3 regions of the Photorhabdus viridis genome follow, and region 3 is predicted to be linked to each of the others. Evidence: riboswitches for the same ligand, from Rfam matches in the RefSeq annotation. Region 3 holds a riboswitch; each other region holds the start of a gene.

Region 1 (4,290 bases), on a different contig from region 3:
TGATTATGTTCTCTTTTGGTGGGTTGGAACTGGTTGGTATTACCGCTGCGGAAGCGGAAAATCCCCGTATCAGTATTCCCAAGGCAACCAATCAGGTGGTATACAGAATATTGATTTTCTATATTGGTTCTCTGACTGTGTTGTTATCGCTTTATCCATGGGGCAATGTTATTGAAGGTGAAAGCCCATTTGTCATGATTTTTCATAACTTGGATAGTTTCTGGGTGGCTAATGTTTTGAATGTTGTTGTTCTGACTGCCGCATTGTCCGTTTATAACAGTGGTGTCTATTGTAATAGCCGGATGCTGTACGGTTTAGCAAAGCAAGGCAATGCTCCCAGAATGCTGAAAAAAGTTAATGAGAGCGGTGTTCCTACCAAAGCAATCGTGATATCTGCATTGGCTACATCAATTGGTGTATTGATCAACTATGTCATGCCGGGTAAAGCATTTGAATTATTGATGGCGCTGGTGGTGACAACACTGGTTATTAACTGGGTCATGATCTGTATGGCGCATTTAAAATTCCGGGCAAAGAAAGTTAAAGAGGGGGTAGAACCTTCATTTAAAGCATTCTGGTACCCATTTAGTAATTATCTGTGTCTGGTTTTCCTGGTCTTTATACTGGTCATTATTTTGATGATGGACAGTATTCGTATTTCAGTCATTCTGATGCCATTTTGGATTGGTATTTTATGGCTCGGGTTTCTCATATCCCATTCCCGTAATAATAAAATGGAAACCATGAACCAAGGATGACATAGGCCTGGATTATCTCGATAAGGATGCCAGGCTGATGTCACCCACAGCCTGGTATTTTTTATCTAGTTACCATTGCCAGCGTAACCAGGCGAACAGAACGTTACCGTTATTATATGTGCCGGGAATGTATGTTCCCTGAAACGATAACCGATCATATTCTATGGAGAATAGCGGTAGTGGGAGTGGAATTGGGACATAGTAATAATCATGACGAGCTGTGACGCTTAAAGTGAAACCAATACCCATTCGGAAGCCATCTAAATCACCGGGTATCCACATTTTCTGAAACCCATAACCAATGATAGGTTCTAAACGGTTATGAGAATCCATAAAAGCCATAGCATAGAGAGAATGCCAGTCATTGTCTTCGTCGTAACGATATTTACCATAACCGAAACCCCAGGGCCGCTCATTATATTTGTCAATTTTTTCTTCATCGTAGGTAAATCTGTTATGCCAGGTAATTACCGGCAGATAAAGTTCATTGCTGGATGCATCCCAAGTGAGAGCGACATTATTGCTGAATTTTCCCCATAAACTGTCTGAACTGTTGCCATAACTGATGGGGGCATGGGATACCGTGGTTGTTAATGATTGATTGGCGGTATCTGTTGCTGTTGCAAATACTGTCCCGGATGAGACTACAAGAGTGGCTGATAGGGCGCGGGCTACGGTTAAATCAAACTTCATTATTTATTGCTCCAATTTCCCAATGACATAAATTGGGAAGCTCCTCTACATCATACAAAATATGACAAACATCTAAATTCAGGAATTCTACTCTTGCTATTTTCAATAAAACTTAAACAAAAAATTAATATTAAGATGTTATATGTATTAAATGAGTATATTTAATACCGATATTTTGGTTGACGAATATTGGAAATGTATTGACTCTTTCTTTCACTTAAAGAGTGGTGATTCGTGCCTGTAGACATACCATAGATATAAAGATTCTAATAATAAGATAGGCAAAACAAATTAAAATTACTTATATGATTTGGGGTTTTGTTGGGTGGATAAACTGTAAGCTAATTAGGATAACCTTGGATTTTCAAATTTTTGCGGTTATGTTAAACAATTATTGTTGTTAAGAATTTTAAATATGTGCGTTAGCTCCATAGCTGATAAAAAATGGCTTGCCATCATATTAAGAATATGTGATAAATCGTTCGGGTAAACGAGGTACAGTTCTGTTATACGGTTCTGTTAATAGCAGCAACTCGCTCTGGTTTTTATGTTGCGCCGAACGGCGAATTAGAATTAAGTGATCCAAAGGAAATTCTTAAAATGGCAAAAATCACTGGTACTGTAAAGTGGTTCAACGAATCTAAAGGTTTTGGTTTTATTACTCCCGCTGATGGCAGCAAAGATGTGTTTGTACATTTTAGCGCTATTCAGAGCGAAGGTTTTAAAACTTTGGCGGAAGGTCAAAAAGTTGAGTTTGAAATTCAGGACGGTCAGAAAGGTCCTTCCGCAGCAAACGTCACAGCAGCATAACTTCTTTTTGTCAAGCATTTTGAATTGACGAAGTAAATTTGTTGTCTTAATTGGTTTTTTATTGGCAACAATGACATACCGATATCACCCTGTTGGTTATCTGATAGGGTGTTTTTGTTTTGACTCGGGGCGCTCTTTACTGAGCTGAGATGAACTCGTAATACCTGATCTGGATAATGCCAGCGTAGGGAAGTCAAGGTGTCTTTTTCCTGATACCTGCTTTTCTTTTGCTGGTGGGAAGGAGTACCTATGGTAAGAATCAATTCACTGACAATTGCCGGGACTGATCCTAGCGGTGGCGCCGGTATTCAAGCTGATCTAAAAACTTTCTCTGCGCTTGGTGCTTATGGTGCAACAGTAATGACAGCTCTTGTCGCACAAAATACGCATGGCGTGCAATCCGTTTATGACATAGATCCTGCTTTCGTTGCTGCGCAGCTTGAGTCTGTGCTGTCAGATATCAGAATCGATAGCGCTAAGATAGGCATGTTATCTAATGCGGCCAATGTTGCAGTAGTTGCAGACGCAATAAGCCGTTATTCAGTACCTTATGTTGTATTGGATACGGTGATGATTGCGAAAAGCGGTGATCCGCTGCTGGTGCCGGAAGCGGTTTCTGCGGTTGTTGAACGGTTATTACCGAAGGTTTCGTTGATGACGCCGAATTTGCCGGAAGCCGCGGCTATATTGAGATGCTCCGTAGCAGAAACTGAAGCAGACATGCAAAAACAAGGGCGGGAATTATTATCACTGGGATGTGAAGCGGTTTTACTTAAAGGCGGGCATCTTACCGGCGGTGAAAGCCCTGATTGGCTATTTACGGGGAATGGAGAATGGCGTTTCACTGCTCCCAGAATCAATACCCGGCATACTCATGGGACAGGGTGTACTCTTTCCTCTGCATTAGCGGCTTTGCGTCCACGCTATCCGGATTGGCAGACAACGCTTCCTGTTGCCAAATCATACCTCCAGGCGGCATTAGAACAGGCGGATTCTCTGGACGTCGGAACCGGAATTGGGCCTGTACATCATTTTCATCAGTGGTGGTGAGGGGGGGATTCGGTGATAATGAGTCATGAAGGGTAAGGTGCCTGTGCTATGAGAGCAATATGGCTAATGTGTCATTTCTTCACGATTTTATTCATCATCACCGATGGCAAGCCTTATTAAGCTATAGTCACTTGTTGATCCAGATAAACATCTTGAACCGCGTTAATTAGTTCAACACCCTCTTTCATGGATTTTTTGAAAGCTTTACGACCGAGGATTAACCCCATACCACCTGCACGTTTATTAATGACGGCGGTACGAACTGAATCACACAAATCATTATCACCAGATGCGCCGCCTGAGTTAATCAAGCCGGCACGACCCATGTAGCAATTAGCTATCTGATAACGAACCAGATCGATTGGGTGATCGGTGGTCAAATTAGAATAAACACGTTTATCTGTATGACCAAAACCAATTGCAGTATAGCCGCCATTATTTTCAGCCATTTTCTGTTTAACGATATCGGCACCGATAGTGGCGGCTAAATGGTTAGCCTGACCGGTTAAATCTGCGCTGGCGTGATAATCCACTCCCTCTTTTTTGAAGGCGGAGTTACGCAGGTAGGCCCATAATACCGTGACCAGACCCAATTCATGCGCTCGTTCAAAAGCCGCAGAAATTTCTTCAATTTGACGACGTGATTCAGCAGAGCCAAAGTAAATCGTTGCACCAACGGCTACTGCGCCCATATAAAATGCCTGTTCAACGCTGGCATATAAAGTTTGATCATATTGGGCAGGATAACTCAATGTTTCATTGTGGTTCAGTTTAACCAGAAATGGGATCTTATGAGCATAGCGACGGGAAACCGCAGATAACACGCCATGAGTAGAGGCGACACAGTTACAACCTGCTTCAATAGCCAGTTCAACGATATTCTTCGGATCAAAATAGAGTGGGTTCGCGGCAAAAGAAGCGGCAGCAGAATGTTCTACACCTTGATCCACCGGCAAAATAGACAAATAGCCAGTACCGG
Region 2 (4,290 bases), on a different contig from region 3:
ATAGGTATCTGGTGCGCCAGGATTTGCTCAACTTCCTCTTTCGCTCTGTCTATCAACCTTTTAGCTTCATCAATCTCTTCCATGCTGGTGACCATTGGCAGAAGGATTTTCAAATTACCGCTATTAACATTCGCTCTGAGCATAGCCCTAAGCTGAATAAGAAAGATTTCCGGTTGGTCCAATGTCACCCGTATACCGCGCCACCCCAAGCAAGGGTTCTCTTCGCTGATGGGCATGTAAGGTAGTTGTTTATCCGCGCCAATATCAAGTGTACGCAATACCACAGGTTTATCGGGAAATAATTGCAGCATCTCCTGATAACGGGCTTTTTGTTCATCTTCTGAAGGGAAACCACAGTGCAGCATAAAGGGTATTTCGGTTCGATAGAGGCCAACACCATCAATGTTATTACTTATATGTAACTCATATTTCAGACTCAAACCCGCATTAAGCTGAACAAGAATACGCTCACCACTTTTGAGCCGCGCTTCCTGATCAACATCCCCTTCAGCCAGTTTGCTAAGTGCTTTTTCTTCTTCGATGATCTGTTTATATTCCTGAGAAATCAGCGGCTCAGGTTCAATAAAAACCTCTCCGCGGAAACCATCAAGAATCAGCATACGATTGTGCAGGAGTTCCGGCTGGATATCAGCCCCCATAATGGCCGGGATTCCCATCGCACGAACCAATATGGCAGAGTGTGAATGCGTCGCGCCATCACGAACAATAACCCCTGCTAATCTTTCCTGCGGCATTTCTGCCAATAGGTTAACACTCAGTTCATCAGCAACCAGAATAAACCATTCAGGACACTGATGGCTGACAGTCGGTGAATCATCCAAATGAAACAGTAATCGTTGCCCAAGCGCCCGCAGATCCGATGCCCTCTCCCGCATATAGGCGTCCTGTAAGCTGGCGAATTGCTCTGCGTATTTTTCAATAACTTGTTTAACCGCCCATTGCGCGACAAATCTCTGCTCAATACAAGAAAACAGATCTTGTTTCAGCTGAGGGTCATTCAAGAGGTAGGAATAGAGATCAAAAATCGCAGCACTTTCTTTTTGAGAGCCGGTAGTAAAACGCTTACTGAGCCGCCGGCATTCCGCCATCGTATCTTCAAGCGCCTGAATCAGACGAGAGCGTTCCGCAGCATGATCAAGGGTTGATGCTTCAAAAATTTGTTCAAGTGAAGGCTGGGAACAATCCTGCCAACCTTGGGCCATGACGATGCCGCTGGAAATTGCCAACGCTTTAATTCGGGTCTGCCGGTAGTGACCAAATAAACCCTTGGTCTGAGCCTGAGCAAGAATCACGGCCAGCTGTGTTGCAAGCGTTACCATAAAGGATTCTTCGGTCTCATTAAACAAGCGTTGTTCTTGCTGTTGAACGACCAAAACGCCTTGCAACTGACGACGATAAATAACGGGAACGCCCAAAAAAGCGCGGAAGTTATCTTCCTTAACCTGAGGCAGGTATTTGAAACTTGGATGACTGCGTACATCCGCCAAATTAATCAGTTCAGATAATTGACCAACTTGTCCAACGACTCCCTCGCCAAATGCCAGGCTGATAATTCTTCCCCGGGGTTTCCTCAATCCTCGGGTTGCCATCAGGTAATAACACTGCCGTTGATGATCAGCAAGATAGATAGAGCACACATCTGTGCTCATCGCCAGGCAAGTCTCATTCACCAATAGCTCAAGCGCTTCGGCCAGATTGGTTGCCATAGCAACTTTTTCAACAATTTCCCGTAAGCGCATAAGCATGGAGCTAACCTAACTTCTTTTGCGACGATAAGAATATGAAGAACGCGGCAACGATATGCTTTCTTGTATTGGCATTACAACCGAAGCAAATTCCTTCATCACACGCCGGTAAACATCGCGCTTAAAAGAGACAACCTGCCGGACAGGATACCAATAGCTGACCCAGCGCCAGCCATCAAACTCCGGGGTATTACTGTGCTGCACATTAATATCTTCTTCATTACAAAGCAGTTGTAATAAAAACCACCGCTGCTTTTGGCCAATACAGACAGGTCTTGTATCCCAACGCACCAAACGCTTGGGTAATTTGTAACGTAACCAATTACGGGTAGAGGCCAGAACGCGTACATCTTTCCGACCTAAACCCACTTCTTCATACAGTTCCCGGTACATAGCCTGCTCTGGTGATTCCCCCGGATTAATTCCCCCCTGAGGGAATTGCCAGGAATGTTGCCCATAACGCCTGGCCCACAAAACTTGGCCTTGTCGATTACAAATTACAATTCCTACATTCGGGCGGTAGCCATCATCATCGATCACCAGACTACCTCAATAAACTAAATTTGAAAGATGACTAATTGTTTCACACTACCCTCAAGTGGTAAACCTCTATCATTGGACTTTGCAGTCGCTAGCTAAATCTCTACAATAGCGCCATCTCAACGGGGTGCTGGCTGTTTAAAACAGTCTTGCTGAGAGTAAACCCGCCGAACCTGATCCGGCTAATACCGGCGTAGGGATTTGAGCTGCTAATTGTTTCACAGAAATTATCTTTCCATTTAGCGCGCCCTCAGATCCTTTGCCAATCCTCTTAAATTAAGGAGAGCAAAGTGTTTAAGACGTTATTTTCCAAATTAATTGTACTGACGGTACTGTCAGCCTCTGCTTTGTTATTGAGTCAAGCTGCACAGGCAACGCCGGTATTAACTGTCTACACCTATGATTCTTTTGCCACCGAATGGGGACCAGGACCTGCGATTAAAAAAGCGTTTGAAGCTGAATGTGGCTGTAAACTGAAATTTGTTGCTCTGGAAGATGGCGTGTCCCTGCTCAACCGCCTCAGAATGGAGGGAAAGCGCACGGCTGCCGATGTTATCCTTGGTCTGGATAACAACTTGATGCAAGCGGCCCAACAAACCGGTCTGTTCACTGAAAGCCAAGTGGATACCCACAAACTGAAACTGCCTGTGCCATGGAATAACAACATATTTATTCCTTATGACTATGGTTACTTTGCTTTCATTTACAACAAAAATACGTTACCAAATCCGCCAAAAAGCATGGACGAACTGATCAACAGTCACAATAACTGGAAAGTGATCTACCAAGATCCCCGTACCAGCACGCCAGGGCAAGGTTTGCTGTTGTGGATGCAGAAAATTTATGGTGATGATGCCCCACAAGCCTGGCAAAAACTGGCAAAGAAAACACTGACAGTCACCAAAGGCTGGAGTGAGGCTTATGGTCTATTCCTGAAAGGCGAAGGCGATTTGGTTCTGAGCTATACCTCTTCACCGGGCTATCACATTTTGTCTGAGAAGAAAGACTATTATGCTGCGGCAACGTTTAGTGAAGGTCATTACCTGCAAGTCGAAGTTGCCGCCCAACTAGCCTCCAGCAAGCAACCGGAACTTGCCCAGAAATTTATGCGGTTTATATTAACTCCGGCTTTCCAACAGGAAATTCCAACGACTAACTGGATGTATCCGGTTATTGATATCCAACTACCAGAAGTTTATTCACAGCTTTCAATACCAGAGAAATCATTACAGTACAGCGCGGAAGACGTCGCAACACACCGTAATCAATGGATTCGTGCATGGCAAAGCGCTGTCAGCCGCTGATAGCCGGATGGCTGTTGCCGGGGGCGATTGCCTCCGGTCTTTTGCTATTGGTCGCTTTACTGGCATTCGGTACACTTTGGTTTAACGCGCCTGAAAGCGACTGGTACTTGCTGACAGAAGATCGCTATTTGTGGCATGTGGTGCGTTTTACATTCTGGCAAGCTTTTTTATCGGCTCTGTTTTCTGTTATGCCCGCTATTTTTCTTTCCCGAGCACTCTACCGCCGTCATTTCCCAGGCCGAACCTTGTTTCTGCGCCTGTGTGCTATGACGCTGGTTTTGCCGGTACTGGTCGCTCTGTTTGGCATTCTGACTGTCTATGGCAGAGTCGGTTGGTTGGCGCAGTTCTGTGAATGGACCGGTATCACTTACCATTTTACACCTTACGGTTTACAGGGAATTTTGCTGGCGCATATCTTCTTTAATATGCCACTGGCAACACGATTATTACTGCAATCACTGGAAAACATTGCGGTGGAACAACGGCAGTTAGCCGCACAGTTAGGCATGAATGAATGGCAACATTTTCGTTTTGTTGAGTGGCCTTACCTGCGCCGCCAAATCCTGCCAACCGGCGCGCTGATTTTTATGCTCTGCTTCGCCAGTTTTGCCACAGTGCTGGCTTTAGGTGGCGGGCCTGCGGCAACGACTGTCGAGCTGGCAATCTATCAGACGTTAAGC
Region 3 (4,290 bases):
GGTCTTTGATTCGTAACTGGATAGTGGTAATTCCTGTCTTTAACAGGCGGGAAATCCATTCCAGCGAATCCACGACCGGATATAGCCCCAATCTATGTTCAGTCGGGGCAAATGAGGCATTAGGCAGATTACTCATGAGATACGCCCTCCGCACTGTGATACAGCTCGCTGCCGCGGGCGCGAAATTCTTCTGACATCTGTTCCATACCGGCGGCATAATCGCGTACTTCCTGAGAGATCTTCATTGAGCAGAATTTAGGTCCGCACATAGAACAGAAATGAGCAATTTTACCGGAGGCTTGTGGCAGAGTTTCGTCATGATAGGCTCGTGCGGTCTCTGGATCGAGCGCCAGATTAAATTGATCTTCCCAACGAAATTCAAATCTTGCTTTTGACATAGCGTTATCACGGATTTGTGCGCCTGGATGACCTTTGGCGAGATCGGCGGCATGAGCAGCAATCTTGTAGGTTATCAGTCCTTGCTTAACATCATCTTTGTTTGGCAGACCAAGATGTTCTTTCGGCGTCACATAACAGAGCATGGCGCAGCCAAACCAGCCAATCATTGCTGCACCAATGCCTGAAGTGAAATGGTCATAACCTGGCGCAATATCTGTCGTCAGTGGCCCAAGAGTATAGAAAGGGGCTTCATGACAGTGTTCCAATTCTTCTGTCATATTGCGACGAATCATCTGCATTGGAACGTGTCCGGGGCCTTCGATCATCACCTGAACATCATATTCCCAGGCAATTTTGGTCAATTCGCCTAATGTGTGTAGTTCTGCAAATTGGGCTTCATCATTGGCATCTTGAATAGAGCCGGGGCGCAGGCCATCCCCTAATGACAGGGAAACATCATAAGCGGCACAGATTTCACAAATCTCGCGAAAATGTTGGTAGAGGAAGTTTTCCTGATGATGAGATAAGCACCATTTCGCCATAATTGAGCCACCGCGGGAGACAATCCCGGTCAGGCGTTTGGCTGTCATCGGTACATAGCGCAGCAGAACGCCTGCGTGAATAGTGAAGTAATCCACCCCTTGCTCTGCTTGTTCCAGCAAGGTATCACGGAACATTTCCCAGGTGAGGTTTTCCGCTACGCCATTGACTTTTTCCAGTGCCTGATAAATGGGGACGGTACCGATAGGAACCGGGCTGTTACGCAAGATCCATTCGCGGGTTTCGTGGATATAACGGCCAGTGGAGAGATCCATTACTGTATCTGCTCCCCAACGGGTAGACCAGATTAGCTTTTCTACTTCCTCTTCAATAGAAGAGGTCACTGAAGAGTTACCGATATTGGCGTTAACCTTCACCAGAAAATTACGACCAATAATCATGGGTTCTGATTCAGGATGATTGATATTGGCAGGAATAATCGCCCGGCCAGCAGCGATCTCCTGGCGGACAAATTCTGGTGTGATATTTTCTGGCAACTGAGCGCCGAAGCCTTGCCCGGCATGTTGTTGGCGTAGCACATCACCGCAGATACGTTCGCGCCCCATATTTTCCCGCAGCGCGATAAATTCCATTTCCGGCGTGATGATGCCTTTACGGGCATAGTGCAATTGAGTCACGCGCTTGCCTTTACCGGCTTTTAATGGATGAGGGCGGTTATTGAAACGTAAATGATCGAGGCCAGCATCCGCCAGACGTTGCTGAGTAAAATCAGAGCTAAGGGTGGTAACAGGTTCAGTATCTTGGCGTTCATCGATCCAGTGCTGGCGCAGTTTAGTTAACCCAACATGCACATCTAGCATGGAATCAGGATCGCTATAAGCGCCGGAAGTATCGTAAACAGGAATAGCTTCGTTTTCCTCATATTGCGGTTCTTCTTTGGTTCCACCGATCAAAGTGGGTGATAACTGAATTTCCCGCATTGGGACTTGGATATCGTCACGTGAACCTTGGAGATAAATTCGTCGTGAGTTAGGGAATGAAACTCCCTGAATAGAATTAATAAACTCCTGAGCGGCCTCGCGTTGAGCTTTACGTGGACGTGCCGGGCTGGGTTTTGGCGAAATATCAGTTGCAGGGATAACAGTATTATTAGACATAGCAAATTCCTAACTGTGTTATTGGGAAAGTTGCTTGTCTGGAGCTCGCAGGGAGTAATAATTGATGGCTGAATGGACTCTTAGAAAACTTGGTGAGCCGACAGCGGTTGATTACTCTTGTTCCCTTCGCGGGTCTTAACCCGATCAGGTTCCGCGGATCCCGAATTAACGGTCTCAGCCTGTGTATGCTGCGATAAAACAGCTTACGCTAGGCACTCCGACAAGAAAGTACACATTAGTATAGAAGGGATTATGAAAACTACAACCCTTGATAAATGAAAGTATTTACAATGACCATGTTAGCTGTTTCCAGCTATGTTGTTCTGCTTGAGCTTGCAAATGGGTATCGGCATTGACGGTAATCACCTCATCGGCAAACTGACACATCGGCAGATCATTAATCGAATCACTATAAAAACGGATAGTTTCAGGATAACTGTTTTGTTGCTCCAACCACTGTTTCATTCGTTTTACTTTACCTTCCCGAAAAGTGGCAATACCGTCTATTTTGCCGGTATAACAGCCGTTTTCTATTACCATATCAATGCCCAGCGCAGTGTGAATACCAAATTCGGCAGCAATCTTTTTCACAATAAAAGAGACGGTAGCAGAGATAATCATGACTGGAACCTGTTGCTGTTGATACTCTTCAAGCAGAGCTTTGGCTTGTGGATAAAACCGTGGTCTGATTTTCTCTTTAATAAATTCGGTGAGCCAGACATCAATCTGCTCTAGCGGAACCTGATGTAATGTTTGCAGGCTAAATGCCAGATAGTCATTCATATTCAGCATACCTGCGCTGTAATCAGCCGCCATTTTTTTGTCTGCTGCGATAAAACTGGGATCAGTAATTATGCCTTTTTCCCATAAGAATTCTGTCCATATAGCGCTGGAATCACCGGAGATTAAGGTGTCGTCCAGATCAAACACTGCAAGCAGTTGTGGCATGATGTTATGTTCCTCAGGTCAAAGCACATTGATAGCTGAGAATCATGCCTGCCATTGCCTGGTCAGGCAATACAACATATAACAATAAGACACTCTTTTTCTGATGAAAAAGCGTATGATTTATACACATATTAAAATAATTTAAGATGTCATAGTGATGATGCAACAACAAATTACAGGAACAGAACGTGGCTGGTGGATTATCAGCTATGAAAATCGTATTTGGCTCCCGGAAGGGGAATTACCTTTTGGAATTGCTGTCCAATGGTCATTGCAAGGAAAAATAGCGTGGCCTATTGGTGAATGGCAGGGTGAGAAAGTTTGGCTTATTTGTCAGAAAATGACTTCAGATATGGTTTCGCTGCGGCAAATTATTTCAAGTGATAGTGGGCTGTTTCAGTTAGCTGGCCGTGGAATGCAGTTGGCGGAGTTTTATCGCTCTCATCGATATTGTGGTTATTGCGGTAGTGAAATGTATCATAGTGTCAGTGAATGGGCTTGTTTGTGCCATCACTGTCATGAACGTTATTATCCTCAGATTGCGCCTTGCATTATTGTCGGTATTCGTCGCAATGATCAGATTCTGCTGGCGCAGCATCAACAGCATCGTGGAGGGATATACACAGTACTGGCGGGATTTGTTGAAGTCGGTGAAACACTTGAAGAAGCGGTCTCCCGTGAAGTCATGGAAGAGAGTAATATTAAAATCTGCAACTTACGTTATGTGGCTTCTCAGCCGTGGCCTTTTCCCCATTCATTGATGATGGCATTTTTGGCTGATTATGACAGTGGTGAAATCCGTCATGATCCGAAAGAGCTGATTAGCGCAGACTGGTATCGCTATGATCAACTGCCATTGATCCCGCCAGCCAATACGATAGCCCGCCGATTGATTGAAGACACGGTTGCTTTATGCCGAAATGCGTAATGTTCTGTTTGGCGCGATTCAACGGGAGAGATTTGTCTGTCATGTTACAATGGCAGTAAATCATTGCAGCCAGATAATATTGCGGCCAATAAATAAATGGAGTCTGTTATGAATGAATTGAAAAACGACCGCTATTTGCGAGCTTTACTACGCCAACCCGTTGATGTTACACCTGTATGGATGATGCGTCAGGCTGGTCGTTATTTGCCGGAATATAAGGCTACCCGTACCGAGGCAGGTGATTTTATCTCTCTGTGTAAGAACACTGAACTTGCTTGCGAAGTCACCTTACAGCCTTTACGGCGTTATCCATTGGATGCGGCGATTCTCTTCTCCGATATTCTCACTATTCCTGAT

What was found. Region 3 has a riboswitch for thiamine pyrophosphate ahead of thiC (phosphomethylpyrimidine synthase ThiC). Riboswitches for the same ligand answer to the same signal wherever they lie in the genome.
Region 1: linked by a shared signal. The riboswitch ahead of thiD (bifunctional hydroxymethylpyrimidine kinase/phosphomethylpyrimidine kinase) and the one ahead of thiC (phosphomethylpyrimidine synthase ThiC) in region 3 are both predicted to bind thiamine pyrophosphate.
Region 2: linked by a shared signal. The riboswitch ahead of thiB (thiamine ABC transporter substrate binding subunit) and the one ahead of thiC (phosphomethylpyrimidine synthase ThiC) in region 3 are both predicted to bind thiamine pyrophosphate.

Annotation. Positions count from the first base shown of each region.
Region 1 covers NZ_JBEJZY010000009.1:89,844-94,133, forward strand. Annotated here, with positions in the region: gene ABR397_RS05470 (amino acid permease) at 1-758, shown strand, start outside; gene pagP (lipid IV(A) palmitoyltransferase PagP) at 828-1,451, opposite strand; gene cspE (transcription antiterminator/RNA stability regulator CspE) at 2,052-2,261, shown strand; TPP riboswitch at 2,377-2,469, shown strand; gene thiD (bifunctional hydroxymethylpyrimidine kinase/phosphomethylpyrimidine kinase) at 2,511-3,311, shown strand; gene fbaB (class I fructose-bisphosphate aldolase) at 3,428-4,290, opposite strand, start outside.
Region 2 covers NZ_JBEJZY010000073.1:4,197-8,486, reverse strand. Annotated here, with positions in the region: gene ptsP (phosphoenolpyruvate--protein phosphotransferase) at 1-1,766, opposite strand, end outside; gene rppH (RNA pyrophosphohydrolase) at 1,776-2,306, opposite strand; TPP riboswitch at 2,420-2,524, shown strand; gene thiB (thiamine ABC transporter substrate binding subunit) at 2,597-3,610, shown strand; gene thiP (thiamine/thiamine pyrophosphate ABC transporter permease ThiP) at 3,586-4,290, shown strand, end outside.
Region 3 covers NZ_JBEJZY010000052.1:6,616-10,905, reverse strand. Annotated here, with positions in the region: gene thiE (thiamine phosphate synthase) at 1-136, opposite strand, end outside; gene thiC (phosphomethylpyrimidine synthase ThiC) at 129-2,057, opposite strand; TPP riboswitch at 2,162-2,287, opposite strand; gene ABR397_RS18900 (HAD family hydrolase) at 2,343-3,005, opposite strand; gene nudC (NAD(+) diphosphatase) at 3,166-3,933, shown strand; gene hemE (uroporphyrinogen decarboxylase) at 4,042-4,290, shown strand, end outside.